Regions from separate parts of the Pseudoalteromonas sp. MMG024 genome, predicted to be linked through region 3. Evidence: predicted binding sites of a transcription regulator. Region 3 holds the regulator's gene; each other region holds the start of a gene.
What was found. Region 3 encodes sigma-54, which starts transcription at its own class of promoters, with help from an activator protein. Its sites were predicted from a motif close to GTTGGCACGNNNNTNGNNT; they were not measured.

Region 1: L1068_RS18870 (PA2169 family four-helix-bundle protein) is a predicted target of sigma-54. The motif match lies at 6,224-6,242, and genes of this name have one in related genera.
Region 2: L1068_RS16380 (DUF2726 domain-containing protein) is a predicted target of sigma-54. The motif match lies at 5,775-5,793, and genes of this name have one in related genera.

The regions. Positions count from the first base shown of each region.
Region 1 is NZ_JAKFZO010000026.1:667-11,040, forward strand. Features, by position in the region: gene L1068_RS18835 (iron-sulfur cluster-binding domain-containing protein) at 256-1,308, shown strand; gene L1068_RS18840 (acyl-CoA desaturase) at 1,374-2,366, shown strand; gene L1068_RS18845 (alkene reductase) at 2,582-3,682, opposite strand; gene L1068_RS18850 (VOC family protein) at 3,693-4,112, opposite strand; gene L1068_RS18855 (LysR family transcriptional regulator) at 4,210-5,133, shown strand; gene L1068_RS18860 (hypothetical protein) at 5,291-5,470, opposite strand; gene L1068_RS18865 (DUF1328 family protein) at 5,533-5,703, opposite strand; gene L1068_RS18870 (PA2169 family four-helix-bundle protein) at 5,737-6,183, opposite strand; gene L1068_RS18875 (mechanosensitive ion channel family protein) at 6,323-7,216, opposite strand; gene L1068_RS18880 (BON domain-containing protein) at 7,490-8,059, shown strand; gene L1068_RS18885 (hypothetical protein) at 8,221-8,640, shown strand; gene L1068_RS18890 (GNAT family N-acetyltransferase) at 8,855-9,292, shown strand; gene L1068_RS18895 (response regulator) at 9,373-10,374, opposite strand, start outside.
Region 2 is NZ_JAKFZO010000018.1:37,048-47,421, forward strand. Features, by position in the region: gene L1068_RS16360 (YfiR family protein) at 1-243, shown strand, start outside; gene arcA (two-component system response regulator ArcA) at 665-1,378, shown strand; gene L1068_RS16370 (ATP-binding protein) at 1,383-3,707, opposite strand; gene L1068_RS16375 (hypothetical protein) at 3,749-5,557, opposite strand; gene L1068_RS16380 (DUF2726 domain-containing protein) at 5,841-6,434, shown strand; gene mtnN (5'-methylthioadenosine/S-adenosylhomocysteine nucleosidase) at 6,568-7,278, shown strand; gene L1068_RS16390 (cobalamin biosynthesis protein) at 7,279-8,232, shown strand; gene L1068_RS16395 (cobalamin-binding protein) at 8,210-9,040, shown strand; gene L1068_RS16400 (methylated-DNA--[protein]-cysteine S-methyltransferase) at 9,037-9,543, opposite strand; gene tyrS (tyrosine--tRNA ligase) at 9,573-10,374, opposite strand, start outside.
Region 3 is NZ_JAKFZO010000005.1:157,496-167,869, reverse strand. Features, by position in the region: gene mlaE (lipid asymmetry maintenance ABC transporter permease subunit MlaE) at 1-99, opposite strand, end outside; gene mlaF (phospholipid ABC transporter ATP-binding protein MlaF) at 92-901, opposite strand; gene L1068_RS06590 (calcium/sodium antiporter) at 1,064-2,047, shown strand; gene L1068_RS06585 (KpsF/GutQ family sugar-phosphate isomerase) at 2,057-3,019, shown strand; gene kdsC (3-deoxy-manno-octulosonate-8-phosphatase KdsC) at 3,016-3,588, shown strand; gene lptC (LPS export ABC transporter periplasmic protein LptC) at 3,588-4,139, shown strand; gene lptA (lipopolysaccharide transport periplasmic protein LptA) at 4,141-4,659, shown strand; gene lptB (LPS export ABC transporter ATP-binding protein) at 4,656-5,381, shown strand; gene L1068_RS06560 (RNA polymerase factor sigma-54) at 5,460-6,956, shown strand; gene hpf (ribosome hibernation promoting factor) at 6,979-7,266, shown strand; gene ptsN (PTS IIA-like nitrogen regulatory protein PtsN) at 7,268-7,723, shown strand; gene rapZ (RNase adapter RapZ) at 7,739-8,587, shown strand; gene L1068_RS06540 (HPr family phosphocarrier protein) at 8,603-8,875, shown strand; gene mgtE (magnesium transporter) at 8,999-10,360, shown strand.

The sequences.
Region 1 (10,374 bases), on a different contig from region 3:
CAAAATTTTTTAAAAATAATCCTATGTGAAAAACGCTGTTTTAATAGCTGGTTTATCAAGCGTTTAAAGTTTTAACTTGTTGTTTTATTTGGTTTTAAACTCATAAAAGGCATGTGTTAGCAGCTAGGGGAAAAGAGTGCTCGCTTAGGTTTCTAAAGTAAAAACTCTATTTTTACCTGTTGAGGGGCTTGAAAAAAAACACCTGTTCAGCGTACACTTGTGCGCTGATTGAGCGTACATGTGTAAGCCTAAAATATGAATGTTTTGTTAAACCCACTTTCTAATTGGTTCAGTAAACAGTTTTTCCATCACACATCGATGGCGGGATATATTGAGCCTGTAATTCAATTATTTAAGCCAAGCTGGCGCGATGGTTATTATCGAGCCAAAGTGGTTGCAGTTCAGGCTATTGCTAATCGAACACTTGCGATTGAGTTAAAAACAGAGTCCCGTTGGCCAACTCATAAAGCGGGGCAGCACATTGAACTAACGTTAGAGATAAACGGCCGATTAGTAACGCGTGTATTTACTATTGCTTCAAGTCCAAATCAGGCGATGCACGAAGGGGTAATTCGTTTAGTGGTGAAGCAGCAAGGTGCAGGCGCATTTACCCCTTATTTATCGCGCTTACAGGTTAATTCGTGGGTTAATATTTCAAAACCAAAGGGAACGTTTTTATTACCGCAGAGCGGTGCGGTTACTCTGTTTGCTGCTGGCTCAGGCATTACGCCATTTATTGCGATGTTGCATCAAAATTTACACGAACAAGTAAATCCTATTCATTTGGTGTACTACGCAAAACCAAGTGAGCATTTACTGGTTGCAGAGCTTGAGAGCTTAAGCAATCGCTTACCCTATTTTACCTTTACCTTATTTAGTCGAAGTAGTGATGGCGATGTTATTGAAAAGCTATCCGAGTTTCATAATTCAAAGTGGCTGGTGTGTGGGCCAAATGATTTTTATAAAACTATTCAAAATTATGCAGAAGCCCATCAGTTATCCGTTTCAAGTGAACATTTCTCGTTAGTTAATTTGCACCTACTGAGTGATGAAAAAGCGCATTTTCAGGTGGATCATGGCGGCATTAAATTTACAGCCGACAACCAACAGCCGCTTTTAACGCAGTTTCAAGCAAACAAGATTAATGTGCCTTATGGCTGTGGCATGGGTATTTGCCATCAATGCCAATGCGTAAAGAAAAAAGGCGTAGTGCGAGATATGCGCACCGGTAAATTATCAGATTACGGTGAAGAGTTAATTCAATTATGTGTATCGCAAGTGGTGTCAGATGTGGAGTTTAAAGCGTGAACACAGTAGCAGAACCAAATTATGATTTATTAGCCAAGCAGCTAAATGATATTCAAGCATCAACCATGGCGAAAGTGGGTGAGCAAGACGCAAATTACATTCGCCGTGTAATCTTTATTCAGCGGATTTTAGAATGGTCGGGGCGCATTTTATTGGTGCTTGGCTTTGTTACGCCGTGGCTTTGGCTTGTTGGTGTGCTTGCCCTTGCAACGGCTAAAATACTCGACAATATGGAAATTGGTCATAACGTAATGCACGGCCAGTACGACTGGATGAACGACAAGCACATTAACTCTAAAGCGTACGAGTGGGATATTGCCTGCGATGGTAAAAGCTGGAACCGTGTACATAACTTTGAGCATCACACCTATACCAATATTATCGGTAAAGATCGCGACTTTGGTTATGGTTTATTACGCTTATCAAATGACTTTCGCTGGCGAGTAAAAAACCTTTGGCAATTTATCACTTACCTAAATTTAAGTGTGTTATTTCAGTGGGGCGTGTCGTATCACGAGCTTGCCGCTGAGCGTGTGTTTTTTGGTAAGAAAAATGAGAACCGCGATTATAAAGTGCCACACAGCGAACTAAAAACACGGTTTTTTAGTAAAGGCGCGCGCCAATTAATTAAAGACTATCTAATTTTCCCACTGTTAGCAGGGCCATTCTTTTTATGGGTATTAGTGGGTAATCTAATTGCCAATTTGCTACGTAACTTATGGACATCAACTATTATCTTTTGTGGCCACTTTACTGGCGATGTTAAAACATTCAGTGAAAAAGAATGCGAAAACGAGACAAAAGGGCAGTGGTATTACCGTCAAGCATTGGGTTCATCAAATATTAAAGGGAGTAAGTGGTTTCATGTTCTAACTGGGCACTTAAGCTTTCAAATAGAGCACCATTTATTTCCAGATATGCCTGCAAAACGTTACCGTGAAATTGCACCTAAAGTGCAAAAAGTATTTCGTGAACACGGTATTCAATACAACACAGGTAGTTTTTTCAAACAATATGGTTCGGTAGTTAAGCGCATTTTGCGCTACTCATTGCCATAATTGTTAAATCAGTTCCTTAACATAATGTGCCCGGTTATTGTCTGCCAACGATAGCGTGGGTGCATTATTTTCTAACCTAGTTACATAAACTTAGGTTCCCTTTTTAGCACGTCTTATTATTCACTACAGCTTGAGATAATAAATAGCGACGTTCAAACTTGCTTATACAAAACTGAAGGTTAAGTTCAACCTTCAGTCCGATTGCCGTTGAATGCTTATTGCTCGCCGTAAATAGGGTAGTCGGTGTACCCACGTTCATCACCACCAAACAAAGAGCTTGGATCTGAAATTTCGTTTAACGGTAGGTTGTTCTCTAAGCGATAAGGTAAATCGGGGTTTGCTAGAAACTTTCGACCAAATGCAACGTAATCAACTAAATTATCGTTTATAAGTTCGTTTGCTTTTTCGGGCGTGTAATTACCAGCGACAACAATTGCACCAGAAAAATTTTTACGAAGTTGCTGGCGAAACGTGTCTGTAACAGTCGGGGCGTCATCCCAATCAGCCTCGGCAAGGTGAATATAAGCAATGCCCAATTCGTCAAAATACTTTGCTAACAATAAAATAGCATCGATTGCTTCTGGGTCGTTCATGCCTCTTTGGGTTATAAATGGCGCTAACCTTATCGCTGTGCGCTCAGCACCTATTTCATCACTAATAGCCTTGATGATCTCTAATGCAAAGCGAATACGGTTTTCTAAGCTGCCACCATATTCGTCATCACGTTTATTAGATGTAGAGCGTAAAAACTGGTCAATTAAATAACCGTTTCCTGCATGCACTTCTACACCGTTAAATCCTGCTTCTATCGCGTTTGCTGCCGCTTTGCGGTAGTCGGCAACAATGTCTTTAATTTCTTGTGTGGATAATGCGCGTGGAGTAGGGCAGTCAAGCATACGGCCAACGCCATCATCACCGACTATCCATACTTGTGCATCAGGTGCTAAGGCGCTTGGAGCAACGGGTAATCCATCTTGATGAAACACAGAATGTGACATGCGGCCCACATGCCACAGCTGAGAAAAAATAATGCCTCCGTTGTTATGCACTGCATGGGTTACTTTTTTCCAACCGTCGATCTGGGCTTGTGTATAAATACCGGGCGTAAAAGAATATCCTTTGCCTTGTGCAGAAATTTGGGTGGCCTCCGAGACGATAAAGCCTGCACTTGCCCGTTGTGCATAGTAAGTTGCCATTAAGTCCGTTGGAATGTCACCAGGTTGCGCGGTACGAGAACGCGTCATAGGTGCCATCACCACTTTATTATTGGTATTAAGGTTGCCAAGTTTACCGGTGTTAAATAATGCGTTTTTCATATTCTTAACCTTATGAGTGAATGTCATTGCTCGAAAATAGAATTTCGATTTTTAGGCCATCAGGACCTTTAATAAATACTTGATGTTCGTTTGCTTCGGGGATTTCTCGTTCAACAAATGGCATGTTTAACCTTGTTAAACGTTCTTTTATCATTTGATAGTTATTTGAGGTAAACGCTAAATGATCTACCGTTGGCAAGCTCGGTATTGAACTATGCTTTTCGTTGTGCCCTAAATAAAAAGATTGCTCAGGGTTAATGTCATCTCTTTTTGCAATGTGGATACAAGGCACATTGAGCTCGTCATACAACCAAACACCTGCAAAACCAAATGGCGGACGTCGTCCTTTTTGCAAACCAAGTGCTCGTATTAAAAACTGAGACATTTCATCTAAATCCGATGCTAGCAATAGTGCGTGATTAAATTGCATATCAACCTCCTTAAAGCGATGTATTCAGTTTAACTATTTTGACTAAGTTGATAATTGTTCGTAGAGTTAAATCACTATTCAGAATAACTGAAGAATTATGGCTAAAATTGATGATATGGCGTTGTTTGTTCACGTTGTAAAAGCGGGAGGATTGGCGGCAGCTGGACGAAAATTAGGGCTTTCACCTGCAAGCATGACAGCACGCATTAACCAAATTGAAATGCGTTACGGCACGAGGTTATTGACGCGAAATACACGAAGTATCTCGTTAACTGATGTTGGTGAACGTTTTTATGCTGGCTGTTTACGTGTAATTGAAGAGGTAGAAAATACGGAAAACATGCTTCAAGAATCGCAAGACACCTTGCGAGGACATTTACGAATATCGGCAACATCTGATTTCGGCCGACAATATGTAGCCCCCGCCCTTGCAGAATTTAGCAGTATTCACCCAGATGTCTCACCTCATTTAATGTTAACTGACAGCTTAATTAACATCATCGATGAAGGGGTAGATATCGCTTTTAGGTTTGGTAATTTACCAGACAGTAACCTTATTAGTAGGCCGTTAGCTAAAAATCGACGAGTGCTATGTGCCTCGCCCGATTACATAAAAAATTATGGATTACCGCAACACCCGAAAGAGTTATTAAAGCATCGATGTTTGATTTTAGAGCGCTCAGGACAACCACTAAACGAGTGGTACTTTGAAATTAATAACAAACGGCAGTTAATAAAGGTAGCACCGCATTTATCGTGCTCTGATGGTGAAGTAATAAGGCATTGGGCAGTTCAAGGTCATGGCATAGCATTTAAATCGTTGATCGACATAAGAGAAGATCTCTCTAACAACAAGCTTGTATTGCTATTAGATGAATACGTACGAGGGTTTAACCACAGCGATACTGAAGTTGTGGGCGTACAAGCCATTTATGCAAGCAGGCAATATTTACCAATGCAGGTAAAAGTATTTTTAACTTATTTTGAACAGTGGTTGAATCATAAATCTATTAAAGTATGAAATATCAGAGAGTTATTTTTTAGATGTTATGGTTTGACGACGTGGTGTGGTTTAAATTTTAAAATAAAAAAAGCGACTATCAGGGGATGATGATAGTCGCTTAGGCCTACTCGTTGGGGTTTAAATCAGATTAATAAATTCTGTGGTTGCAAAGCTATTAGCAGTTTTGTTCTTCAGTGCCAATCTCTTCTTTCGCTTTTTCACACAGATCTTCTGCTTTGTTTTGCGCGTCAGTGATGGCTTCGTCAATACGCTCGCCGGCATCTTCTGCTGGGCCTTCAGAACAACCCGTTAATGTAAATACGGCACCAAGTGCAATTACTTTTGTCATTGTCATTAATGTTTTCATGATATTTTTCCTTATAAAATTAATTGAGTAATAGCGGTTTTACGGCCCGCTTAGGCCTTGGGCGCCCTTATTTTGGGTAAAATTAGCGACAGAACTAACAGAGCGACAAATACAAAGAACAAAATCTTCGCGATACTCGCTGCGGCGCCTGCAATGCCACCAAATCCTAAAAGAGCGGCAACAATGGCTAAAACAATAAATGTAAGTGACCAACCAAGCATACATCCTCCTTAATTTGGGTTAAGTTCAAAATATTAAGCGGTTACTTCTTGTAGTGCTTTCATCTCGTCGTGACACGCTTGCATGCTGTTTTGAATCAGCTTAAGCGTACTGAAGTAAGGCGCTGGCAGAGGCTCTTCTAGTGCTGCCTCAATTTTTTCAAGAACGCGGTCCTCTACTTCTTCAAGTTGTGAGATGTACGTGTGCTCTTTGTCTGTGCTTATCACCGAGAGCACTTTTGTGTATGTTTCACGTAATGACACCATGAAATCGTTATCCGTTTCGACTTCACCTTCATCAAGCACTACTAAAGGTTGTAATTCAGCCGCGGCACGCTCTTTCTCAGAAATCATGCGCTCGAAGATGATTTCAAGACTTTGGCTAGAAACTTTTGATTTGGCTTCTTTATAAAATTCGATACCGCCATTTAAAACTTTCACAAGCTCTTTTACCGGGGTTAAGTTGTAATTTGAGTTTGACATAAATGCTCCTTTTCAATTTTCTTAACGGTTCAATCTATTAATGCATGGCGTGTGCCAAAAATAAAATCAATTAAAATCAAGTGCTTGTCGGTTTTTATGGAAAAGTGCCTGCGACACATTTACAGGCACTATGAAGTTTTTACTTATCTTGACTCTGTATATCTTGCAAAGAGTGGCCACCCTTTGCGTTAAAGTCTAACGTACGGATTGGGAACGGAATAAGGATGTCGTTTTGCTCAAGTGTTTTATGAATAGTAGCAACCGCTTTGTGGCGCATTTCCATAAAGCCAACCTCGCCTGGGTAGTCTATCCAAAACCATACAAGCAGGTTTACTGAGCTGTCAGCAAACTCGCTGGCATACACTGCAGTTTCAGATTGTTTAATTACGCCATCAAGATCATTAATAGCATCGGTAAGCACGTCTCGTGCTTTATCTACATCGTCTGCGTAAGAAATCCCCACAGGTATTTCAATACGACGTTTGCGTAGGCGCGAGTAATTTAATAGCTCGTTCTTAAACAGGATTTTGTTGGGCACTATGGCCATTTGTCCATAAAAGTTCTCTATTAAGGTATTGCGCAGGTTAATACGCTCAACCGTGCCAAAGGTATCGCCTGCTTCTATTATGTCGCCAACGCGAAAGGGTTTACGAATACCCATTACAATGCCGGCAATTAGGTTCTCCGTCATATCTTGAAAAGCAAAGCCAATAGCAAGGCCAATAATACCTGCACCTGCAAGTAATGATGCTACCGCTTTTGAGAGCCCCATAATGTCGAGTGCGAAAAAGAAACCAATTACAATAATCACCATGCGACAAATGCCTGTAATAAGGCCAGCAATTTGCGATGATTCAAAAATACGGTTAAGTAACTTCTTTACCCAGCCCGATATCCATTTGGATAACATTAAAAATACGATAAAGATTACGAGTGCAATCACCAGGTTGGGCAAATTCTTTATGGTTATTTCAAGCCAGTGGGTGAGCTTTTCATTTATAAGAGACCAAAACTTCTCCAATGTAATCGACATAACTGCTCCTTTAATAATGTAATGACGTTACTTTGGGTTACGCAGTTTATATGCCAGCGTAGCTAAATTGAGTAAGGCTAAGGTGTTGTGAGGTTTTTGTAATAGTGGCACTGTGTATTTGTGTAAAACGTACATGGATTTTTTTCACACTGGTTATGTAAATGCTACATTGGTAAATGTCTTAATTTATTTAAGTTACTGATATTTAATGTTAAAAATTCTGGCATGTGAAGTGCATTAAGTAAATCGAACTCAGCAAAAAGGAAATTTATTATGAATCGTACATTTAATACACTTGCACTAGTTACTGTTTTATCTACAACTGCTCTTTCAGTAAACGCGAAAGACAACCAGTGGGAAAAAGAAGCAAGCGACGCTTGGATTGATGGTAAAGCTGAAGCAACCTTACTTTTCAATACACAGCTAAATTCGTTTGATATTAACACCGATGTAGATAAAGGTGTGGTAACACTTACGGGTAAAGTAAATCACGATGTTGATAAAAAGCTGGCACAAGAGTTAGTTATTGGTATCGACGGTGTTAAAGAGGTTGAAAACCGCTTAACAGTGCTACCAGATAGCAAAAATAAGTCAGAAAAAGACGATGGTCAAATTGAGTCTGACTTTGTAGACGCAAAAATTGCAACGGTAATCAAAACACGCTTATTGTTCGATACAGATATTAGCGGTACGAGCATTGACGTTGATGTTGAAGGCCAAAACGTTACCTTAAAGGGTGAAGTTGAATCAGAAGCTGAAAAGCAACTAGCAATCACAATTGCTAAAAACGCAGACGACGTTGAAAACGTAGAAGATAACCTTCGCGTTGTAAAACAGTCTTAATCCTGTCCCAATTACTGCACTACCAAAAAGCACCGAAAGGTGCTTTTTTTATGCCTATTAATTACACGTATATCAATTGGGAAATATTATATATAGCAATAGCTTGAGTGTTGTTATATGCTACAAAAAAGATAATTAATATTTAGACAAGGAATAAAATAATGGACGAAGGATTGTTCTCAAGCTTAGGGGCCGTATCTGTTGTTGTTTTAGCCGCGGCTGATGCCGTTAGAAATGACAAAAATTTGAAAGATGATTGGACTAGAAGGTTTAAGAAAGGCATTGTTTGGGCTGTATTATTTTCTTTTATTCCCTGCATTTTATTGTATGCAGCGAATAACAGTAATGCGAAGAAAGGTGAGCCAGCATATACTGTTTTGCAATGGGTGGTGAGTTTGCCTTTAACGGCCTTAATTTCTATCACAATTTTTACTTTGTTATTTGTTTTACGCCCGCACCCGGAAAGAAATTCGTTCAAACCTCTCAAAGTATTTACGTTAATTTTTTGGGCTGGCGCAATCGCATTTATCTTTTATGCCAGCATCTTTCTTGTAAATCAATTTGCGCTTTTATTCGCGTAACTATCAAATGCCAGTAACCAACGTCTAAGTTACTGGCGCACACATCATTAATGGTTAAAGCACTTAACAAGTGTCGTTTAGCAGTTGTTTTGAACTCTTTATTAGTCTGTGTGGTCTACTAACTTCTTGTTTTATTTAACCTGAACCCGCGTTCAGGTTACTTTTAAACTTACCTAGAGTTCATTTTTCTCTAGGTATATCAGTTAGAGAATATATGGACGTAGTACTTAAAGAAATAACCAGTTCAAATTATGAGTTAGTGTGTGATTTAGATGTAACAGAAGATCAGCAAGATTACGTGGCGTGTAATATGTGGTCGCTGGTTGAATCGCATTACAACTCGGGCTATACCTGCAAAGCAATTTATTGTGATAACCAAGCTGTTGGCTTTTTTATGTGGGTGCAAGAATCACCAGAAAAAGTGTCTATTTGGCGCTTTATGATAGATCACAAACATCAAAATAAAGGCATTGGCAGAATCGCATTAAATCAAGCGCTTGACGCGATTAGGTTAACAGCGGGGTTGTGTGAGATTGAAATATGCTATAACCCTAAAAATCCTGTAGCGAAAGACTTTTACTCACGCTTTGGTTTTCAAGAAGTGGGCATGGATGAAGACGACGAAGATATGCTCGCAATAATATCGCTTTAGTTTGCAATAATATACAAAAGGGGCGGTTTTTATTGAAAACTTGCCCCATTTTAGTTGGCGCATCACTTAAAGCTAGCGCACTAAATCACCTGTTTTAAATCCGCTAACGACACAGGCTTTAAGATCACATGCTCAATTTGGTGTTTGGCAAGTGCTTCAGCGGGGGGTTCGCTACCGCTAACAATAACTAGGTTGGCATAACACTCTCTTGCCTTTATTTCACTTGCAAGGGTTAAACCCGAGCCATCAGCCAGGTTTAAATCGAGGCAAATCGTATCAAACGCGGTGTCGTTGTCTAACAAGGCACAGCATTCGCTAAAACCGCTTACGCTGTGGCTTTCACAGCCAAGAGAATCAAACAGCAAACACATTAAGTCACGGGTGTTTTTATCATCTTCTACCACTAAAATACGCTGTTTAGTTGCGTTTTCATTAGCGGAAGAAGCGGGCTTTTCGCTGGTGCATGGTTTTGCTTGTAAATGCGCTTCAAGAGACTGGTAAAGCAATTCGGTATTAATTGGCTTGGTAATAATGCCATCAAAACCAAGCGCTAGCAGGGTATCGATATTGTCTTTTTGCGCAGCTGCGGTGAGGGCAATAATCGGTGTGTTAATACCTTGCTTTCTGAGCGTAACAATGGCCTCTCTGCCACCCATTTCGGGCATATGCAAATCCATAAAAATAAGATCAAACGCCTGCTCGTCTGAGCACACTAAGTTAACGGCATCGAGCCCGTTATTTGCACAGGCAACCTTTGCACCTGTGTTACTAATTAGGTTTTTTAATAGGGTTTGGATCTCGGGCAGATCTTCAACAATTAATACATCGCCTTTAAGTGATAATGGGCAAACGTTGCTTTCATCACTTTTGCTTGCTGCTAGGCTCAGAGGTTGACATTCACCAATGTCAGTGCCTAAATCAATATCAAAACAAAAGGTACTACCAACACCTACTTCGGATTCGAGCGCAATTTTTCCGCCAAACAGCTCAACTAAAGCGGCACTAATTGCCAACCCTAAACCGGCACCTTCAGAGGTGCGGGTAATGGTGTCTTGTAATTGCTCAAACGGCTTAAATATTTG
Region 2 (10,374 bases), on a different contig from region 3:
AAACAGTGCTCGTATTTATACTTATCAAAAGACATTAAAAATACCGACCGCTATTTAGAGAAAATAACGAATCACACAATTACCGTTGGCGAACAAGAATCAACGTTAAGCGCAGGCGCCCTGATGGCATTAGTGCAAGAACAAAAGAAAATACGTATGCACATAAACCAAACCAAGTTAGACGAAAACATCATTAGTTTTAATGCACGTTTATTGGCATTAGCAAAAGTAGCATCTTATTAAATAACCTGAGTGTGTGATAACAAGTTGCATTCTGGTTTTTAGTTAGACTTATTAGCGCGATCAATTTATGTGCAACAAACTCGTGTTAACGTCAAGCGATAAATCAACACAAAAACGCAGCATTTTAATTCTGTTAAACGCGCTTATTTAAGCGAGCACTCGACTAATGTCTATGTTTGAGAACGATGCAATGCTTGGTTATGACATGGCAAATAGTGCGCATAATTTATCAAGCAATACGCTAAAAATCCGCATCATAAACCTTAACTTCGACAAATTATTGCAAAATCCCCCCTAAGCTCACAAATGTACCCTTTCACTAGTCGTGAAAACTTGTTTACTAATGTGTTAGCCCCTATAATCCTAAAATGTAAGTAGTTACTGAAAATAATTTTAATTTACCTATAAGGGTTAAATAAGAATGCAAACGCCTGTGATTTTAATCGTCGAAGATGAAGACGTAACTAGGTTAAATCTTGTCAGCTTATTTGAAGCTGAGGGCTACAAAGTGCTAGAAGCCATTGACGGTGAAGAAATGCACGAGCGTATTTCACAAAATGATGATATTAACTTGGTGATCATGGACATCAATCTGCCAGGGAAAAACGGCTTAATCTTAGCACGCGAAATTCGTCAGCAACGTAATATTGGTCTTATCTTTTTAACTGGTCGTGACAACGACGTAGATCGTATTCTTGGTCTAGAAATTGGTGCAGACGATTACATTACCAAACCATTCAACCCACGCGAGTTGACAATTCGTGCACGTAACCTTTTAACGCGCACTAACTCAAATGGCGACGAAATCGAAAGCAATAGTTCTGGCCTTCTTACCTTTAATGGCTGGGAACTTGATGAAAATAGCCGTTGTTTAACTTCGCCAACAGGTGACGTTAAGCGCTTACCTAAAGGTGAATATCGCGCATTACGTTTAATGCTTGACGCTCCGGGTCGTATCTTTAGCCGCGATCAGCTAATCAAGCACATGACAGGCCGTGAATTACGCGCTAATGACAGAACAGTAGATGTAACGATTCGCCGTATTCGTAAGCATTTCGAAAGCGAAGCAAACACACCAGAGCTTATCAGCACAATTCATGGTGAAGGTTACCGCTTTATTGGTAAGATTGACTAATTAGTTAATCAGCTAAATCCAATACTTGATGAAGGGCTTTAAGCCCTTTTTCTATATCTGAAACTAATTCAATCAACCACTGTGCTAATTGGCTATCCTCAGCAGTTTCAGCATTGTCTTCCATTCGCTTCGCGAGCTGTTGCACTACTTTTAAAGCCACTGAGCCTGCCGCACCTTTTAGTTTATGAGCAACTGATTTGTATTCACTGTATTGCTTATGCTCAAGGGCTTGTTCCAGCTCTTTTAAGTAATTTGGCCATAGCTTTTCAAACAACTGCACACCACGTAAGAAAGACTGAGCGCCCATAGACTCAACAAAATCTTCTAATGTTTCAACATCCAGTAATTCACTATCCTGTGTTGTAATCAGCGTAGATTTTTTATCGAAACTCTTGTCTTCTAATTCAACCTCTTTGGTTGAATGAGGGAATAATTCTGCAAGTACTCCATCAAGCTTTCGTGTATTAATCGGCTTAGCCAATGATCCTTGCATAGTAACGCCTGCTAAATCTTCCTCAGCGCGGCGCACGTTTGCGGTTAATGCAACTAATGGTAAATGGTCAAACTCTTCACGTGAACGCACAATTCGCGCCACTTGGTCGCCATTGATGTCGGGCAATTGCATATCGAGCAGCACTAAATCTAGATCATCTTCGGTTTCAATAAACGAAAGTGCATCTTCACCTGTTTCCGCCCAAATCACATCGTGACCACGCTGCTCTAGCAAGTTAATTGCGATATCTGCGTTAAGCGGCACATCTTCTACTAATAATATATTTAGTGGGCGCCCATCATAAACTTGTTGCACTGGCTGCTCGGTTAATAACAATGGAATTTCAATACTAAAGGTACTGCCCTCTCCCTCATTACTATCAACATGGATATCGCCTTCCATAGCCAAAATAAGTGCACGTGACACCGCTAAGCCAATTCCAGAGCCAAGTGCGTTGCCTCCTGATAAATCAGGCACCTTATAGTATAAATCGAAGATTCGGCTTAACTCATCCTTGGCGATACCAATACCTGTGTCGCTCACACTAATTTCGAGATAAGATGTGTTACCGCGATAGACGCGTTTACAATCGAGTGTGACGGTTCCTTGCTGCGTAAACTTCACCGCATTATTAATAAGATTCCACAATACCTGGCGTAAACGGGTCGGGTCGATTTCCACATGTACATCAAACACGCCGTCTTGGTGTACTTTAAATTCAAGATCTTTCTGTTGTGCGATTAAGCCGCCAAAATTAAAGATGTCATTGAGAAAATCAGCAAGATTGACGCTCTCACATGCAATGTCTAATTGCTCTCGGTCCACCTTATCAAGGTCGATTATGTCGTTGAATATATTGCCAAGGGTTTCTGCACTCGAAAATACTGTGTTACACCAGCTGCGCTGATCATCGTTTAACTCGGTATCAAGTAGCATGCGAGTTAAACCAACAATACCGTTAAGTGGTGTACGTAACTCATGGCTCAGGGTTGCAATAAATTTACCCTTGTCTTTATATGCAGTTTCGAGATCTTGCTCTGCGCGCTTACGCGAAGTGATATCTCGACCAAAACCCAGCAGGCCTATGTATTCGTTATTTGGATTAAAGAACGGTACCTTACGCATTTCAAACCAGCGTAATTCTTTATTAACTTGGCAACTTACATCTAGCGTGACAGAAACATGGTTTTGCTGAACTTCGTTATCGGTGTTAAGTACCGATGGTGTTAACCCTTTGCCAAAAATATCATCCGCGCGACGTCCAATAAGTTGTTCTGACGACAACCCCATCACCTCTTCAAACATTCTGTTGCAACCAGCAAAGCGGCCTGAGTTATCGCGGTAATAAAATAAGTCGGGAGATGAGTCCACAATTGAGCGCAACAGCACTTCTTGCTCATCTAGCTCTTGTTGTGTCCGTTTACGTTCAGCAATTTCTCGGCGCAACTCTTCAATCGCTCGGCGCTTTGCTTGGAATGCCAATTTCCTGTCGTCAATTTCATTATTTAAACGACGAATGTTTTCTTTTAGGCTTTGGTTGAGCAGCTTTTCTTGTTTGGTAGCACTTTCAATATAGTGATTGGAAGCACTCAATTGATGGTTAATATCAAAAATAGAAATGATAAATAATGGCGCTAGAATTGAAGCAAATACCAACATGCCCACAACTTCTAACCAAGGCACTTCGCCTAACGAGATATAGTAATAAGTGCAGGCTACCGCTAACGCAATTAATTGAATTAAAACAAAAATGACCGCCCCAGCTTTACCTGTGCCAAGGCGGTCAATTAATCGGTTAAGGGCGATTACCCAAAAGCTTGAAAGTGAGCTATTCATAATATGTAACTATAGTTCAAGTTATAGCTCACCACGCAAAGTTATAGGTTTGGTGAAACCGTCAGCTTATTTGCAACTTGCGAAAGCGAACATACTCTAAACTCACCGCCACGTACTTTAGCTACGCCTAAGCGTGCCAATGCTGAACTGCTTTGTGCAATTGATAAACTAACGTCTTGCTCATTAATTCGGTCGTTACCAAGTGCCTGCTTAGCACCTGTTTGACACATCATTTCGTTCAACTTGAAGAAGTTGTTACGAGATAGTGCCTGTGCTGAAGTTACTTGTGGCTGAGACCCATTTAACTGAGTTGCATACTTCCAACTTGGGAACTCCACCGAAACGCCACCGCTGCGCATTGCAATATGATCACCATGTGTAAAGTAGTGACTTGTAAACTCGCGTACACCACCTTCATTATTCTCTCTGTTTACTTCAAACAACCACATACCGCCTGAGCCAATCACTTCTAGCTCAAGGTTATTATCTTGATTGGTAACAACGACAGCTGTTTTATCATCTAAACCAAATATACGCTGATTATCACTAAATAATGCAGCATGTAGACCGCGTAATTGTTTACCGCGTTTCGATACTTGAGTGTCAACAATACCAAACGGTAGTAATGGTAGAATTGGTGATTCAACAACTGTAAAGTCACGTTCGCTTTCAAGTGCAATACAATCAGCACCTAAGCTACATGCGTCATGGCCAGATGCGAAAGACATAGGCACAATCGTATTAATTTCATTAACAGCGCCCGCCAAAATGCTAAGTGGTTTTCTAGCATTGGTGATCGCATTTACACTGCCACCTTCAACCGCAACTAACACTTCATTTTTATTAAACATATCAATGATTTTTGTAAGCGATTCACTTGGTGCACCGGTTGGCGTGTAAAACGCGTGGTAACTTAATAGCGGGCTACCATCAGCAATATAAATCGCATCCATTCGCTTGATTGTGTCAATTAATGGCGACGACTTTTTGCATTCGCTTACTTGCTGACGATATAAATCTGGGTAAAGTACTTCACGGCGAAAGCTCGCTAAACGCTTTATTTGGAACTCTTCTAGGCTATCGCAAGACGACTTTTCATATTCTTTTGCCGTAATCGCCGTTTGCATTGCTGCATCAATTGGCAACCAGGTCGCTTCAAAACCAATTTGTTCAAACAACCCTAGATAATAGTCAACGCGTGCATAAGGGTCGCGATCTGTGCCTGTTACTACAGCAATACGCGGTTTGCGCTTAGGACCTGAAATTTCAACACTTAAATCAAATAACTTTTGGTAAGCAAGTGTTGCCTCTAAGTTTGTGCTTTGCGCCCAGTTAACTTCGGTTTTTTTGCGTTTAGAGCGACTTTCAGCCTGCTTTTGCTCTAACAAATCGAATAAGTTGCGCTTTTCAAATTCGTACAAACTTTGCCAAATATCACGACCTGAAACCGTCTCTGTGCCGACTTCAATTGATACACCACGCAGCGCTCTTACAAACTGGCGCTCAGTTAGTGTTTTGTTCTCAAACTTAGGTTTTACCGCTTTTAGAATATCAGCAACTTGTTTCTTTAACTCGTCTTGTTCAGTCCAAGCATACTCAGAAACCCGTAACAGTGCTTCATCGGTAATATCAAAAATTGCTTTTTGTTTTACATCATCGGAAAACGATTCTTTACCTTCTTTCGTACAGAAACGTTGATTTTCACTGGAACAAACCTTAAGGTCGTCTGAGAGAATAAGCAATGTGTTAGCCGAAACAGCCGCCACGGGTGTGAACGCAACAAAAGAAGCTGCGATTATTGAACTAACAAAAGTTTGTACGTTTTTACTAAACGTGTTTTTATTTGTCATTTTAAACAAGCAAAGTCGAGCCAAGCGCATAAGTAACACCATTTATTGTTATTTTATTGCGTCAATCTAGATACCGAACAGAGCGAGTCGGCAAACCCCAAATTCGAATGAGCACAACGGAATCTTGAATTTTACCCAGTATCTGCGCGAGTAACAAGTAGTAGCGCTGTTAAGCCAACAAAATTCCCATAAAACCCAATCGATGTAGTAATAAAGTTTTGGCACTTTTATTGCTTAATTCATTTTAAAAAAGTTTGCGTCAAAGTTTTGATTTGGAGTATCTATGGAACTTGTTTCGTTATTAATTCTAGTGTTAGTGGTTATGGCGGCATTTGTTGCGTCAAAATTTACCCATTCGGGAAATCCTTACCCGTTTACACAAAAAAAATCGTTATTTACTCAGGTAGAAACGGCGTTTTTAAATTTGCTGGAAAAAGCGATTGGCTCTGACTACAAAATTGTAAGTCGCGTTAGGTTGGTTGATGTTTTAGATTTTCAACCGGGCACCGATGACAAGTCGCGTCGCAGTGCACTTGCTAAAGCGCAAAATAAACAGCTTGATTACGTATTATTGGATAAAGAAAGCCTGAAGATTGTTGCAGCAATCGATTTAGTCAATAATGCCAGTAAAAATGGTCACAAAGCCAAAAAAGACTGGTTTGTAAATGGCGCGTTAGAATCTGCCGGAGTACCGCTTATTCGCATAAAAGTAAAAACGGGTTACAAGCCACAGGAAGTGAGACAGGCCATTTTATTTAAATTGGGTAAACAAGTAACCAATTCTAAACCACCTATTCGAAAAGCAACCAGTAAACCCACGGCAGTGTTGTCTCCGTCACAGGTTAAATCGCAGTCAACGGCTCTGGCACAAGTTTAATTTTTAGAGCGTGTTATTCTTTACCCGCTAAAAACCCGCATGTTGCGGGTTTTATTTTGTCTGTGAATTTATTAGTAACCTAGCTATAATTCCGCCATATTTTATTTATTCCCTATAAATAGGCGTAACCATTATGAAAATCGGTATTATTGGCGCAATGGAGCCAGAAGTAGCTATTTTAAAAGCTGCGATTGAAAACACTAAAATTACTGAGCGCGGTAGCTTCACGTTTTACCAAGGTCAACTTGCTGATCAAGACGTTATTTTAGTTCAATCTGGTATTGGTAAAGTCGCTTCGGCACTCGCTACTACGCTAATGATTGAGTTGTTCGCACCAGATTGCATTATCAACACTGGCTCTGCGGGTGGTTTTGAGCAAAGCCTAAACGTTGGCGATGTGGTTATTTCAAGTGAAGTGCGTCATCACGATGTTGATGTTACTGCTTTTGGTTATGAAATGGGTCAAGTACCACAAATGCCACCAGCGTTTATTGCTCATAAAACACTTGTAGAAAGTGCTGAAAAAGCGATTGCTGAAATGTCGAAAGGCATTAAAACAATGGTTGGCCAAATTTGTACCGGTGATTCATTTATGTGTGATCCTGTGCGCATTGACAAAACACGCGAACAATTTCCAAATATGTTAGCGGTTGAAATGGAAGGTGCAGCAATTGCACAAGTATGTCATCAACTAAATACACCATTTGTAGTGATTCGCTCGCTGTCAGATATTGCTGGTAAAGAATCACCAGAATCATTCGAGTCTTATTTAGTGAAAGCATCAGAAAACTCATCAGAGATGGTGATTGCACTGTTAAAAAATCTAAAGCAGGTCTCTCTGTAAGTGGCATTTGAGCTGCCATTTTTTTCAACCAGCGCATGGCAAACAATATTGCTTGCGCTGGTTAGCTCACTATTAGTTATCCCCTCGCAGTATCACCCTACTCCGCTTTTTCGCCTACTGATAAGCAAAATGGCTGGGCGTATTTATGATGCAAACGCATCGAAGGTTTACGCATCCTTTTCTTCCTTATTACTAAGTTGTTTAATTGTGGGCTGCGTCGCAATGTTGGCGATTGGCATCACAAGCTTTGCCCAATACCCCGTTGCGTTAGAGTTGTTAATCTTATTTTTACTGATCAACAATCCTTACACTAACGCTAAATTAAAACGCGCAGCATGGCTATTAACACAACAACAAAAGCCTGTGGTACGTGATATTTTAAGCCAGTTTTTACGTCGTGATAGCAAAAACTTATCAGAGTCTGGATTAATAAAGACAATTATTGAACACCAAAGTTTAAGCTATTTTCGCCACTTCTTTTTGCCACTTATTCTTTATTACTGCTTGGGTTTTAACGCAGCACTTATTTATTGCCTATTTTTACATTGTGCCAATGTGTTTTCTAAAACCGCGCCACCAGATAGCCAGTTCAGTAGTGCAACCAACGCCGTTATTTATTACTTAGAATTTTTACCTATTAGGCTTTTTTGCTTGCCTTTACTGCTTAAACCTAAAACCCAAGCTTTTCGCTACTTAGCGCTATTTGTAGATAATGGTTATCAAAAAAACTCGTGTTTTTTGCTTGCTTGTCTTAGTGGTTATCTTAGCGTACAACTTGGTGGCCCTGCTTTTTACTCTGGTAAGCGCTATAGCAAAACACGCATCGGACCTAAAACACTGCCACAGCAAAAAGCAATTAAACAAGCGAAAAACGCACTGATGTTTGCTAGTGCATTTTGGCTTTGCCTTATTCTTTTCTTGGAAATTATTTATGTCGCGACTAACCATCTCTAAGCTTATATTTGTTTTTACTTTATTGTTAAGCTTGCCGATTTCAGCAACGCCTAAACGCATTGCATCACTTGCCCCCCATTTAACGGAATGGACATACTCGCTAGGATTAGGTGAAAATATTGTCGCCGTAAGCAGTTACAGTGATTTTCCTGAAGATGCCAAAAATCACCCTGAAATAGCCGATGCTAATGGTATTAACTTAGCTAAGTTAGTTGAGTTAAACCCTCATCTTGTACTAGTTTGGCGCTCTAACGCTAAACTTGGCCAAATTGAGAAAATGAAAAAGCTGGGTTTAAAAGTGTTTATCTCCAACCCACATACTTTAGAAGATATAGAAAACGAAGTGCTTGCGCTGGGCGAAACATTAAACGCCAAAAATAAAGCTATTAACTACACATCACAATTTAAACGTGAGATTAGCGAGTTAAAAACGCGCTATCAAAAAGAAAAGCCTGCCACTGCATTTTTTCAACTCTGGCATACACCGCTTATGACAGCCAATAAACATACTTTGGTTAATCAAATTTTTGACATCTGCGGCCTAAGCAATGTATTTGCCGACAGCTCGGTTAATTACCCAACCGTCAATAAAGAGCAGGTCATGTTAAAACAGCCTGAATTTATTGTGATTTCAGAGATGGATGAAGACAACACACAAGCAAAAATTTGGCGTGATATGAATTCAATTCCAGCGGTTAAAAAAGGTCAAATAATAAAACTCAACCCAGATCACTTGCACCGCTACACCAATCGAGTGCTTATTGCAGCAAATGAGTTATGTGAAAAGGTCAGCGCCTTTCAAAACTAACTAAGCCCTTCAATTTCGAGTAATCGCTTTTTCGCAGCTAAACCACCGGCGTAACCCGTTAGTTTGCCATTGCTACCAATAATACGGTGGCATGGCACAATTATCGAAATTGCGTTAGCACCGTTGGCATTCGCAACTGCTCGCACGGCACTTGGCATATTAAGCTTTGTTGCCAATTCACCGTAGCTTTGCGTTTGACCATAGTCAATTGCTTGTAACCCCTGCCAAACTAACTTTTGAAAGTGAGTACCTACCAGCTTTAAAGGAGTTGAAAACTGTGTTAATTCACCTGCAAAATAAGCTTCTAGTTGATTTATAGTCTGCTGGTTAAGATCACTGTTTGCGCAAACAAACTCTGCGTTTAACCCTTTAACTAAGCGGCTATCAACAGCACTGCGGGCTTTTCGCTCTTGCCAATCACACAAACATAATTGCTCATCAATCGAGCCTATTATTAATTTGCCTACTGGGCTTAAATATTCGGTCGTTAGTATTTTAGACATATAAAAAAGCCCACTTTCGTGGGCTCTAATTAATTAACAGTTACTTTAGCGAACTTACGCTTACCAACTTGATAAACTTCCGTTGTGCCAGCTTCAATCAACATTTTGCTGTCTGAAACTTTTTCTTTCGCGTTAATCTTTACCGCACCTTGTTTGATCATGCGAATTGCTTCTGATGTGCTCGCCACTAGGCCTACTTCTTTTAGTAAGCTTGCAATGGTTAGTTCGCCATCTGCAGTGATCGTTACTTCTGGAATATCATCCGGCAACGCATTCTTTTGGAAACGCTTAATGAAATCTTGGTGCGCACCTTCAGCTGCTTCTTCTGAATGGAAGCGTGCAATCATCTCTTTCGCGAATTCAATTTTGATATCACGTGGATTTGTGCCATTTGCTACCTTTTCTTTCAGTGCATCAATTTCTTCAATGCTTAATGCGCTAAGTAGCTCGTAGTAACGCCACATTAGATCATCTGAAATCGACATTACTTTACCAAACATATCATTTGGCTCATCAGTAATACCAATATAGTTACCTAATGACTTAGACATCTTTTGAACGCCGTCTGTACCTTCAAGTAAAGGCATCATTAATACGGTTTGTGGTTTTTGACCTTCGTCTTTTTGTAGCTCACGACCCATTAGTAAGTTAAAACGCTGGTCGGTACCACCGAGTTCAACATCTGCTGCTAATGCAACTGAATCCCAACCTTGTACTAATGGGTATAGGAATTCATGAATTGCAATTGACTGACCGCCTGCATAACGCTTTTTGAAATCGTCACGCTCTAACATACGAGCAACCGTTTGACGCGCAGCTAGTTTAATCATA
Region 3 (10,374 bases):
CACACTAAAAATAGCGCCTAACAACATAATTAGCGCACGGCCTATGCCTGCTAGTGTGTCTAGTGTATTGCGGCCGATTGTTTGAATAGTATTAACCACGTTCGCTTCCCATTAATAAATCTTGTTCGTATGGCGCAGCATCAAAGTGGAATGGTACAGGGCCGTCAGATAGCCCTTGTAAAAACTGTTGAACTAGCGGCGATTTTGACTGAGCAACCTGTTCAGGTGAACCTTCACCAATCACTCCTTTATCCGCTAAAATCACGACATGATCCGCAATACTCATCACCTCTGTCACATCGTGCGTTACCACCAAAGAAGTGATATTAAGCGTTTGGTTTAGTGATTTGATTAACTTAACTAACACGCCCATTGAGATTGGGTCTTGTCCTGCAAAAGGCTCATCGTACATGATTAATTCGGGGTCGAGTGCAATTGCCCGTGCCAGTGCCGCACGTCGTGCCATACCACCTGAAAGTTCTGACGGCATTAAGTCTCGCGCGCCACGCAACCCAACCGCTTCTAATTTCATTAATACGATGATACGGATAACATCTTCTGACAGTTTAGTGTGTTCGCGAAGTGGAAAAGCAATATTGTCAAACACGCTCATATCAGTAAATAAAGCGCCGCTTTGAAATAACATGCTCATACGTTCACGCGCTTGGTATAACTCGCTGCGTGACATTTTGGGAATGCTTTCACCTGAAAACAAAATGTCGCCTGAATCGGGTTTCAGCTGACCACCAATCAAACGCAACATGGTTGTTTTACCGATACCACTTGGTCCCATTATCGCGGTGATTTTTCCTGTAGGAACGCTAAAGCTCATGTTTTGATAAATCACTCTATCGCCACGAGAAAAGGTAACGTCCTTTATTTCAACTAAACTTTGCGACAAGTCGCTCTCCTAGAATTAATTGCGCACTGTATTCTAAGCGTTTTAAAAATGTTCTGAAACCTATGAAAAAGTAAATATTTGTAATAACACTTACAAAAGCTGTGTTTTAAATCCAGATTTGATATTATTTGGTGTTATCTAAATTTTGGTTTTTATTCAATAATGTTGTTATCAATTGCTATTTTAATTGCAGGATTTGTCGGCTTAGTTTGGAGTGCGGACCGCTTTGTTTTTGGTGCGGCTGCACTGGCAAAGAACTATGGTATTCCAACATTAATTATTGGTTTAACAATTGTCGCGATGGGCTCATCGGCACCTGAGATGATGGTATCGGCGCAAGCGGCGCTAGCAAAACAAACAGACACAGCTGTCGGCAACGCGGTTGGTTCAAATATTACTAATATTCTGCTAGTACTCGGAATTACCGCGCTGTTGCGCCCGCTGAGTGTGTCATCGAGTACACTAAAACGTGAAATGCCAGTAGTAATGCTAGTATCGCTCGGTGCTTGGTACATTTTATCGGACAACTATTTAGCATTCGGTGAAGGCGTTGCTCTTATGGTGAGTTTCTTCATTTTTATTGCTGCAGTGACCATTATCTCGGTAAAACAAAGCAAAGCAACCAATGCCGAACACGACCCCTTTGTTGACGAAGCCTGTGACGAAGTGCCTGACAATGTACGCACACCGATTGCTCTTATGTGGTTAGTTATCGGCATGGCGATTTTACCTATCAGTTCACATTTTATTATTGAATCTGCAACCGATATTGCCAAACTATTTGGTATTAGCGATTTGGTGATTGGCCTAACTATTATTGCAATTGGTACCAGCTTACCTGAACTTGCGGCGTGTGTTGCTGGCGTACTTAAAAATGAAGACGACTTAGCGCTAGGCAACATTATTGGCTCAAATATCTTTAACCTGTTAGCGGTATTGTCGCTTGCGGGCATTATTAATCCATCAAGCGTTGATCCTGCAGTATCGAGCCGCGATATCTTAATTATGTTAGGTGCAACAGCAGCCCTTATTGCAATGAGTTTGAGTATTCGCGGTTCACGCCGTATTAATCGTGTTGAAGGCGGTTTGTTGTTAGCTGCCTTTTTAGGATATCAATACCTTATTTTCTCAACAGTAAGCGCTTAAGGCAAAGTCATGAACTTTATTGCTCGCGGTAAACGCGTTTTAGAAATCGAAAAAAATGCCATTGAGCAACTCGCTCAATATATTAACGATGACTTTAGCAATGCGTGTCAGTTGATGTATGACTGCAAAGGCCGTGTTATTGTCATTGGTATGGGAAAATCGGGTCATATCGGTAATAAAATAGCAGCAACGCTAGCAAGCACTGGCACACCCGCTTTTTTTGTCCACCCAGGCGAAGCAAGTCACGGCGACTTAGGCATGATCACACAAGATGATGTGCTATTGATGATCTCTAATTCAGGTGAAACCGCAGAAGTGATTAACCTGATCCCAGTAATCAAGCGCATTGGTGCAAAAATCGTAGGCATGAGTGGCAAACAACACTCAACTCTTGCACAACAATCTAATGTGCATATTTGTATCGCTATTTCAGAAGAAGCCTGCCCTTTAGGACTAGCACCTACAGCAAGTACTACAGCAACCTTGGCGATGGGCGATGCGATTGCTGTTGCATTGCTTGAAGAAAAAGGCTTTACCGCCGATGATTTTGCTTTATCACACCCTGGCGGCAGTTTAGGTAAGCGCCTATTGTTAATGCTTAAAGACATTATGCATCAAGGCGAAGCATTACCTGTGGTCGCTGAAAACACAACGGTTAAAAACGCTCTGTTAGAAATGACAGCCAAAGGGCTTGGTATGACAGCCGTTGTCGACAATAACGGATTACTTTCAGGTATTTTTACCGATGGTGACCTGCGCCGAATTTTAGAACAACGCATTGATATTCACGCTACAGCTATTTCAGAAGTGATGACGAAACAGTGCACAACAGCAAATGAATCGATGCTTGCTGCTGAAGCCTTAAACATAATGGAACAAAAGAAAATAAACGGTTTGCTTGTAGTTGACCAGCAACAACAGCCAATTGGTGCACTTAATATGCAGGATTTACTTAAGGCAGGTGTTTTATGAGTTTAACTTTATCACAACAGCTTTTTAACGAATTATATGCACAAACTAGTACTGACGTATTTGCAAAAGCCAGCAAAATTAAACTACTGATTTGCGATATCGATGGCGTATTTTCAGATGGGCGCATTTACCTTGGTAATGATGGTGAAGAACTTAAAGCATTTCACACTAAAGATGGTTTTGGTATTAAGTCACTAATTAACAGCGGCGTACAAGTAGCGGTAATTACAGGTCGCAACTCAAAGATTGTGGAAAACCGCATGAAAAGCCTTACCGTTCAACATATTTATCAAGGGCAAGAAGATAAAATTGTCGCTTTTAATAACTTAAAGAACACGCTATCACTTGATAACGAAAACATTGCTTATATTGGCGACGATAGTCCTGATTTACCCGTAATGGAATTAGTTGGCTTTGCTGTAGCAACCAATGATGCTCACCCTCTGGTAAAACGCATCGCTGATTATAAAACTACCATGCTAGGCGGTTTTGGCGCAGTAAGAGAACTGACCGATTTAATTATGCTGAGCCAAGACAAAACACTTAGCCACGCAGGCAGTAGCAGCTAATGTCGGCGCGTATTGCACTTACTATACTTTTCACCATTGCTATGGTTTGGCTTTGGTTGCCTTATTTCTTTACACCCAAAGAACCAAAGCCGATTGTTGAAAACGTTGCCAGTATTCCTGATTACATTGCAACCGACTTAAAACAAACCAACTTTAATGAATCTGGTACTGTTAGCCATAAAGTAATGGCGCGAAAAATGTCGATGTATCAAGATTTAGGTTTTACCCACTTTGAAAAACCGCAATTTACTATTTTTTCTGAACAAGGTGTGTGGCAACTCACAGCCGATGAGGCCACGCTCTACAATAACGAAAAGCTCATTTTGGAACAAAACGTTATTGCCAAAAGTCTAACGCCAAATATCATGCTCAATACAATTGAAGCGGCAAGTGTAGAATATTTAATTAATAGCAAACTAATGACTTCTCAATCCGAAGTAAAAATGACAGGTCCTGGACTTGAAATTAAAGGACAAGGCCTCAATGCTAATTTAGAAGAGCAAGTTATTAAGTTAATAAACCATACAAAGACCACTTATTATGACCAATAACATGACGAAATTACTGTCAATCGCTGGACTAGCCTTCACTTTGTGTATCACAAGTGGACACGCTATCGCTGAGCAGATCAAACTTAAGCACCCACTTGAGATTGACGCCGATGAGCAAGCTGCTCGCTTAAAAGAAAATGTCGGTATTTTTCGCCATAATGTACAAATTAAGCATGGCAACATGACCATCACCGCCGATTACCTTGAAGCACATAAACGAGCTGAGTTAGGAGATAACCAGCAATTGCTTATTGCCAGTGGTGACCCGGTAAAATTTAGTGCTGAACAAGAAGATGGGTCAACCATTGTCGCAAGTGCTAAAAAAGTCACTTACGATGTGGCTAAATCATTATTTACAATGTCTGGTGGCGCTAAATTTCAACAAAATGGCGACATGATGTCAGCAGATACCATCATCTATGATCGCGCAGCTGAAACAGTGACGTCTAAAAAAGCTGAAAACTCAACTAACCAAGTAAAAACCATCATCAATACGCAAAATGAACAAGGCGGACAATGAGCACATTAATTGCCGAAAAGCTGGCTAAAAGTTACAAATCACGCCAAGTGGTAAAAAATGTTGGTTTAGAAGTGAAAGCTGGCAGCATTGTTGGTTTGCTTGGCCCTAACGGTGCCGGTAAAACTACGACCTTTTACATGATTGTTGGTTTAGTACCGAGCGACAATGGCGTTATTCGCATTGATGATAATGACATTACATTGCAACCAATGCATAGTCGCGCCCGTTTAGGTATAGGCTATTTACCGCAAGAATCGTCGATTTTTAGAAAGCTTACTGTGTATCAAAACATCATGGCGATTCTAGAAACACGCAAAGAACTTAATCGTGTGCAACGCGAAGAAGCGCTCGATGATTTATTAGAAGAATTTAACATTGGCCATATCCGAGATTCACAGGGTATGGCATTGTCGGGCGGTGAACGTCGTCGTGTGGAAATTGCGCGCGCATTAGCCGCAAACCCCAAATTTATCCTGTTAGATGAACCTTTTGCTGGTGTTGATCCTATTTCAGTGATAGATATAAAGAAAATAATTGAGCATTTGAAAAATCGCGGCATTGGCGTGTTAATAACAGACCACAACGTGCGTGAAACCTTAGATGTATGTGAAAAAGCCTACATTGTTTCTCACGGCGAATTAATCGCATCTGGCACGGCTGAAGACGTTTTAAACAACCAAAAAGTACGCGATGTATACCTAGGTGAACAATTCAGACTATAGTAATAGTTATAGGCCTTAACTTTGGAATTGAATTGTTAACTAGCGGCTTGAAATCGAAAGAAGGATTAGAATAACTACATGAAGCAATCTTTACAGCTTCGCCTTGGGCAGCAACTAACAATGACTCCACAATTGCAACAGGCTATTCGCTTGTTGCAGCTGAGTACGTTAGATTTGCAGCAAGAAATTCAAGAAGCGCTTGATGCCAATCCTTTACTTGAAGAAGACATTGACTACAGTGACGATAAACAAAACAACGAAAACACTGAGTCAAACAAAGACGAATCATTAAACGGCGATGATATTGAAGCAGCGCCAAGCCAAAGTGAAATTGAATCAAGCGACGCACTTAGCAACGAGAATATTTCTGAAGATTTAGCTATGGATGTGTCGTGGGATGATTATATCAGCGCCGCACCTGTTTCTGTCAGTAACGCCCCAGCTCCTGACAACGATACTGTATATCAAGGCTCTACCAGCGAATCATTGCAAGATTACTTGATGTGGCAATTACGCTTAACGCCGTTCAGCGACACCGACGAGATGATCGCAACCACAATTGTTGAAGCGGTAGACGATTCGGGTTATTTAACACAAAGTAGCGAAGAAATTTTAGAAGCGGTACAGCAATCTGACGACCAAGAACAAATTGAACTAGACGAAGTTGAAGCGGTACTTAAACGCGTTCAACTCTTTGATCCTGTTGGTATTGCTGCGCGTTCGTTACAAGAATGTTTATTGATCCAGCTCAATCAGTACGACAAAAATACCCCTTGGCTAAACGAAACAAAGAGCGTAATCTCAAACCATATGGAACTTTTAGGGTTACGTGATTATCGTACAATAATGAAGAAGGCTAAACTCAAGGAGCCTGAGTTAAAAGAAGTCTTAACATTAATACATAGCCTTAATCCAAAGCCAGCTGAAAGCATCATAAAAGAAGAACCTGAATACGTGGTTCCCGATGTTTCAGTAAAGAAAATTAAAGGACGCTGGCGCGTTGATTTAAACAACGATAGCATGCCAAAGATCCGCGTGAATGAACAATACGCTGCGCTTACTCGCTCGATGAAATCAAGCACTGACAGCCAGTTTATTCGCAACCATTTGCAAGAAGCAAAATGGTTTATTAAAAGCTTAGAAAGTCGCAATGATACTTTATTAAAAGTAGCCAATTGCATTGTTGAACAACAACAGGCATTCTTTGAATATGGTGACGAAGCAATGAAACCTATGGTTTTAAACGACGTTGCCGAAATGGTCGAGATGCATGAGTCGACTATCTCGCGTGTAACAACGCAAAAATACATGCATACACCACGTGGCATTTATGAGCTTAAATACTTTTTTTCAAGCCACGTTAGCACGGAAAATGGGGGTGAGTGTTCATCCACCGCGATTCGAGCACTGATCAAAAAGCTAGTTGCGGCGGAAAATCCTGCTAAACCATTAAGTGATAGCAAGATTACCGACTTACTAGCAGAACAAGGAATTAAAGTGGCGCGACGCACTATCGCAAAATACCGTGAGTCGCTATCCATACCACCGTCTAATCAGCGCAAGAGCCTGATCTAGACCAAATAGAAGGAAAATGCTTATGCAATTAAACTTAACAGGTCGTCACGTAGAAATTACTGATTCTTTAAGAGACTATGTCACTAACAAATTTGCAAAACTAGAGAGGCATTTTGATCATATAAATAACGTGCACGTTATTCTAGATATTGAAAAACTATCACAAAAAGCAGAAGCTACTATGCATGTTAACGGTGGCGAATTGTTTGCCTCTACCGAGCATCAAGATATGTATGCAGCAATCGATGGCCTGGTCGACAAACTAGACCGCCAAGTAATTAAGCACAAAGAGAAACTTTCTCGCCACTAAAATGAAATTAACCGATATTATTGCTGAGGACTGCGCTAAAACCGCGGTCCTTTTTAATAGCAAAAAAAGACTGTTTGAATTTATTAGCGACCTTGCCCATCAGCAAGCCCCTGATATTACTTCTCAAGAGTTTCTTGAAGCCTTACTGCAACGCGAAAAGCTAGGTAGCACGGGTATTGGTAAAGGCCTCGCCATTCCTCATGGCCGCATTGATGGCCTACAAAATACCATTGGCTTTTTAATTGTAAATCAGTCACCTATTCCGTTTGATGCCATTGACGATAAAGACGTTGATATTTTTATCGTACTGCTCATACCAGAACAAAAGTGCCAGCAACATTTGCAGACTTTAGCCACCATCGCTGATAAACTAAAAGATAAGCAGTTTTGCCGTCAACTACGTCACGCTGAAAATAATCATCAGCTATATCAAATCATTAGTAGTGAGGCGAGTTAACTAAGGGAGATGTAAGTGCAACTTATTTTAGTCAGTGGTCGTTCTGGTTCAGGAAAAACAGTCGCACTCAGAGTATTGGAAGATCTCGGGTATTATGTTGTCGACAATATTCCTGTCAATTTATTGCCTTCGTTGATCCGCTCAGTTTCAGATAAATACGATAAAATTGCAGTGAGTGTTGATGCTCGCAATATGACTAAAGAGCCAGAGGAGATAGAAGAAGTACTCGACTATTTACCTGGTTTTGCAACGCCGACCTTATTTTACCTTGATAGTGATGATAGCACGCTAATTAAGCGCTTTTCAGAAACGCGCCGCTTGCATCCGTTATCACTGAATAATATCTCCCTTGAAGAAGCTATTGAAGCCGAGAAAAAACTGCTCGACCCTATCGCCTCGCAAGCAGATATTTTTATCGATACAACAGGCTTAAGTGTTCACCAACTTGCCGATAGCATACGAGAGAAAGTACTCGGTAAAAAATCAAATCAGTTAATTATCACGTTTGAGTCATTCGGTTATAAGCACGGTATTCCAAAACATGCTGACTATGTTTTTGACGCCCGCTTTTTACCTAACCCGCATTGGGAGCCAGCACTTAAGCCGTTAACAGGATTAGACCAACCGGTGATCGACTTCCTTTCTAGCCAGCCTGTGGTTCATAAATTTGCATGGCAAGTGCAAACCTTTATTGAAACTTGGTTACCGCATTTAGAGCGTAATAACCGTAGCTATTTAACCGTTGCAATTGGCTGTACTGGCGGCCAGCATCGTTCAGTTTATTTAGCGCAAACACTGGCTGATAGCTTCGCCAAACACCATAAAAACGTAAAAGCCCACCATCGTGAGCAAGTAAACAGATAAGCATAAGCGACTATTATGTCAGTTGAAAAACGATTTTTAATCGAAAACAAGTTAGGGCTACATGCTCGCGCTGCAACCCAACTAGCAAAGCTCGCAATGGCATTTGATGCGAAAATTAGTTTATCCCAAGGCGGTAAAACGGCTGAAGCTGATAGTGTATTGGGTTTAATGCTGTTAGAAAGCTCGCAAGGTAAAGAGGTATTAGTGCGTTGTGAGGGTCCTGACCAAGATCAAGCGTTACTTGCCATAGGCGATTTAATTCAAGCTAAGTTTAACGAAGACGAATAAACAGCTAACTTAGTTAAAACATTTTTCTGCAATAATGCTACAATAAGTTAGACGTAAGTTAACTCTAATAAATCAAAGAGTTGCAATCATTCACTCCAACCTTCAATAAATAATAGGGTGAACATGCCAGAAGCACTAGAACAAGACTACTCACAAACACAACTACATGAGGTTACAAAAGCCCTAAGTAGCGGCATGTTTGTGCATGTTCGACGCATGCTAGCGCATATGCCACCGTGTGATATTGCTTTATTGTTGGAGTCTTCACCGCATAAAAGCCGTACTGTTTTATGGCAATTGGTTGACCCTGATCTGCAAGGTGAAACCTTAGAAGAACTTTCTGAAGATGTGCGTAACGGCATTATCGCGCAAATGGATCCTGCGCTAATTGCCGCTGCAACGGAAGAAATGGATGATGATGACCTTGCAGAGGTGTTACGTAGCTTACCCGATACCGTATACCAAGAAGTATTGGGCTCAATGGATAAAACAGATCAAGAACGCGCGACATTTGTTTTATCTTACGAGGAAGAAACCGCAGGTGCTCTAATGAGTACCGATACCATCACGATTCGCCCTGATGTCACGCTTGACGTAGTTTTGCGTTATTTACGCTTAAAAGGCGAATTGCCTGAAGGTACCGATGAGCTTTATGTTGTCGATAAAGAAAACAAATTTTTAGGCGATATTCAGCTTGCAACATTATTGACAAAAAGTCCGTTACTCACTGTACGTGAAGTTATGGATAATGAATCTGAAGCTATCCCTGTCAGTATGGGTGAGTCAGAAGTTGCTCAATTATTCGAACGTCATAACTGGATTTCAGCCCCGGTTGTAGACGAAGACAGCCAATTACTTGGCCGTATTACCATCGATGACATTGTTGATGTAATTCGTGAAGAAGCCGAACACAGCATGATGAGTATGGCGGGTCTTGATGACGAAGAAGACACCTTCGCGCCCGTTGTAAAAAGTACCAAACGCCGCTCGGTGTGGCTTGGCGTAAACTTAATTACCGCAATCCTCGCTGCATTTGTCGCAGGTTTTTTCGAATCGACCTTAGGTATATTACCGATTTTAGCTGTGCTTAACGGCATTGTGCCTTCAATGGGTGGCATTGCCGGTAGCCAAACACTCACCTTAGTTATTCGCGGTATGGCTGTTGGCCACATTAACGATGCCAACCAGCGTTGGTTAATTGGTAAAGAAATAGCGATTGGAATGCTCAATGGCGTGATTTGGGCAGTGTTAATTGCTTCGGTAGTAGCGCTTTGGCAGTGGGACTTCACACTCGGTTTAGTGATTGCCTTTGCGATGTTTATGAATTTATTTGCCGCCGGTTGTGCCGGAGTAACAATTCCACTTATTTTAAAGAAGTTAGATATCGACCCAGCACTTGCTGGCGGCGTAATTCTAACAACAGTAACAGATGTAGTAGGGATTTTTGCCTTCCTTGGCACTGCAACCTACTTCCTGTTACCGTGATATAAGCACTTACG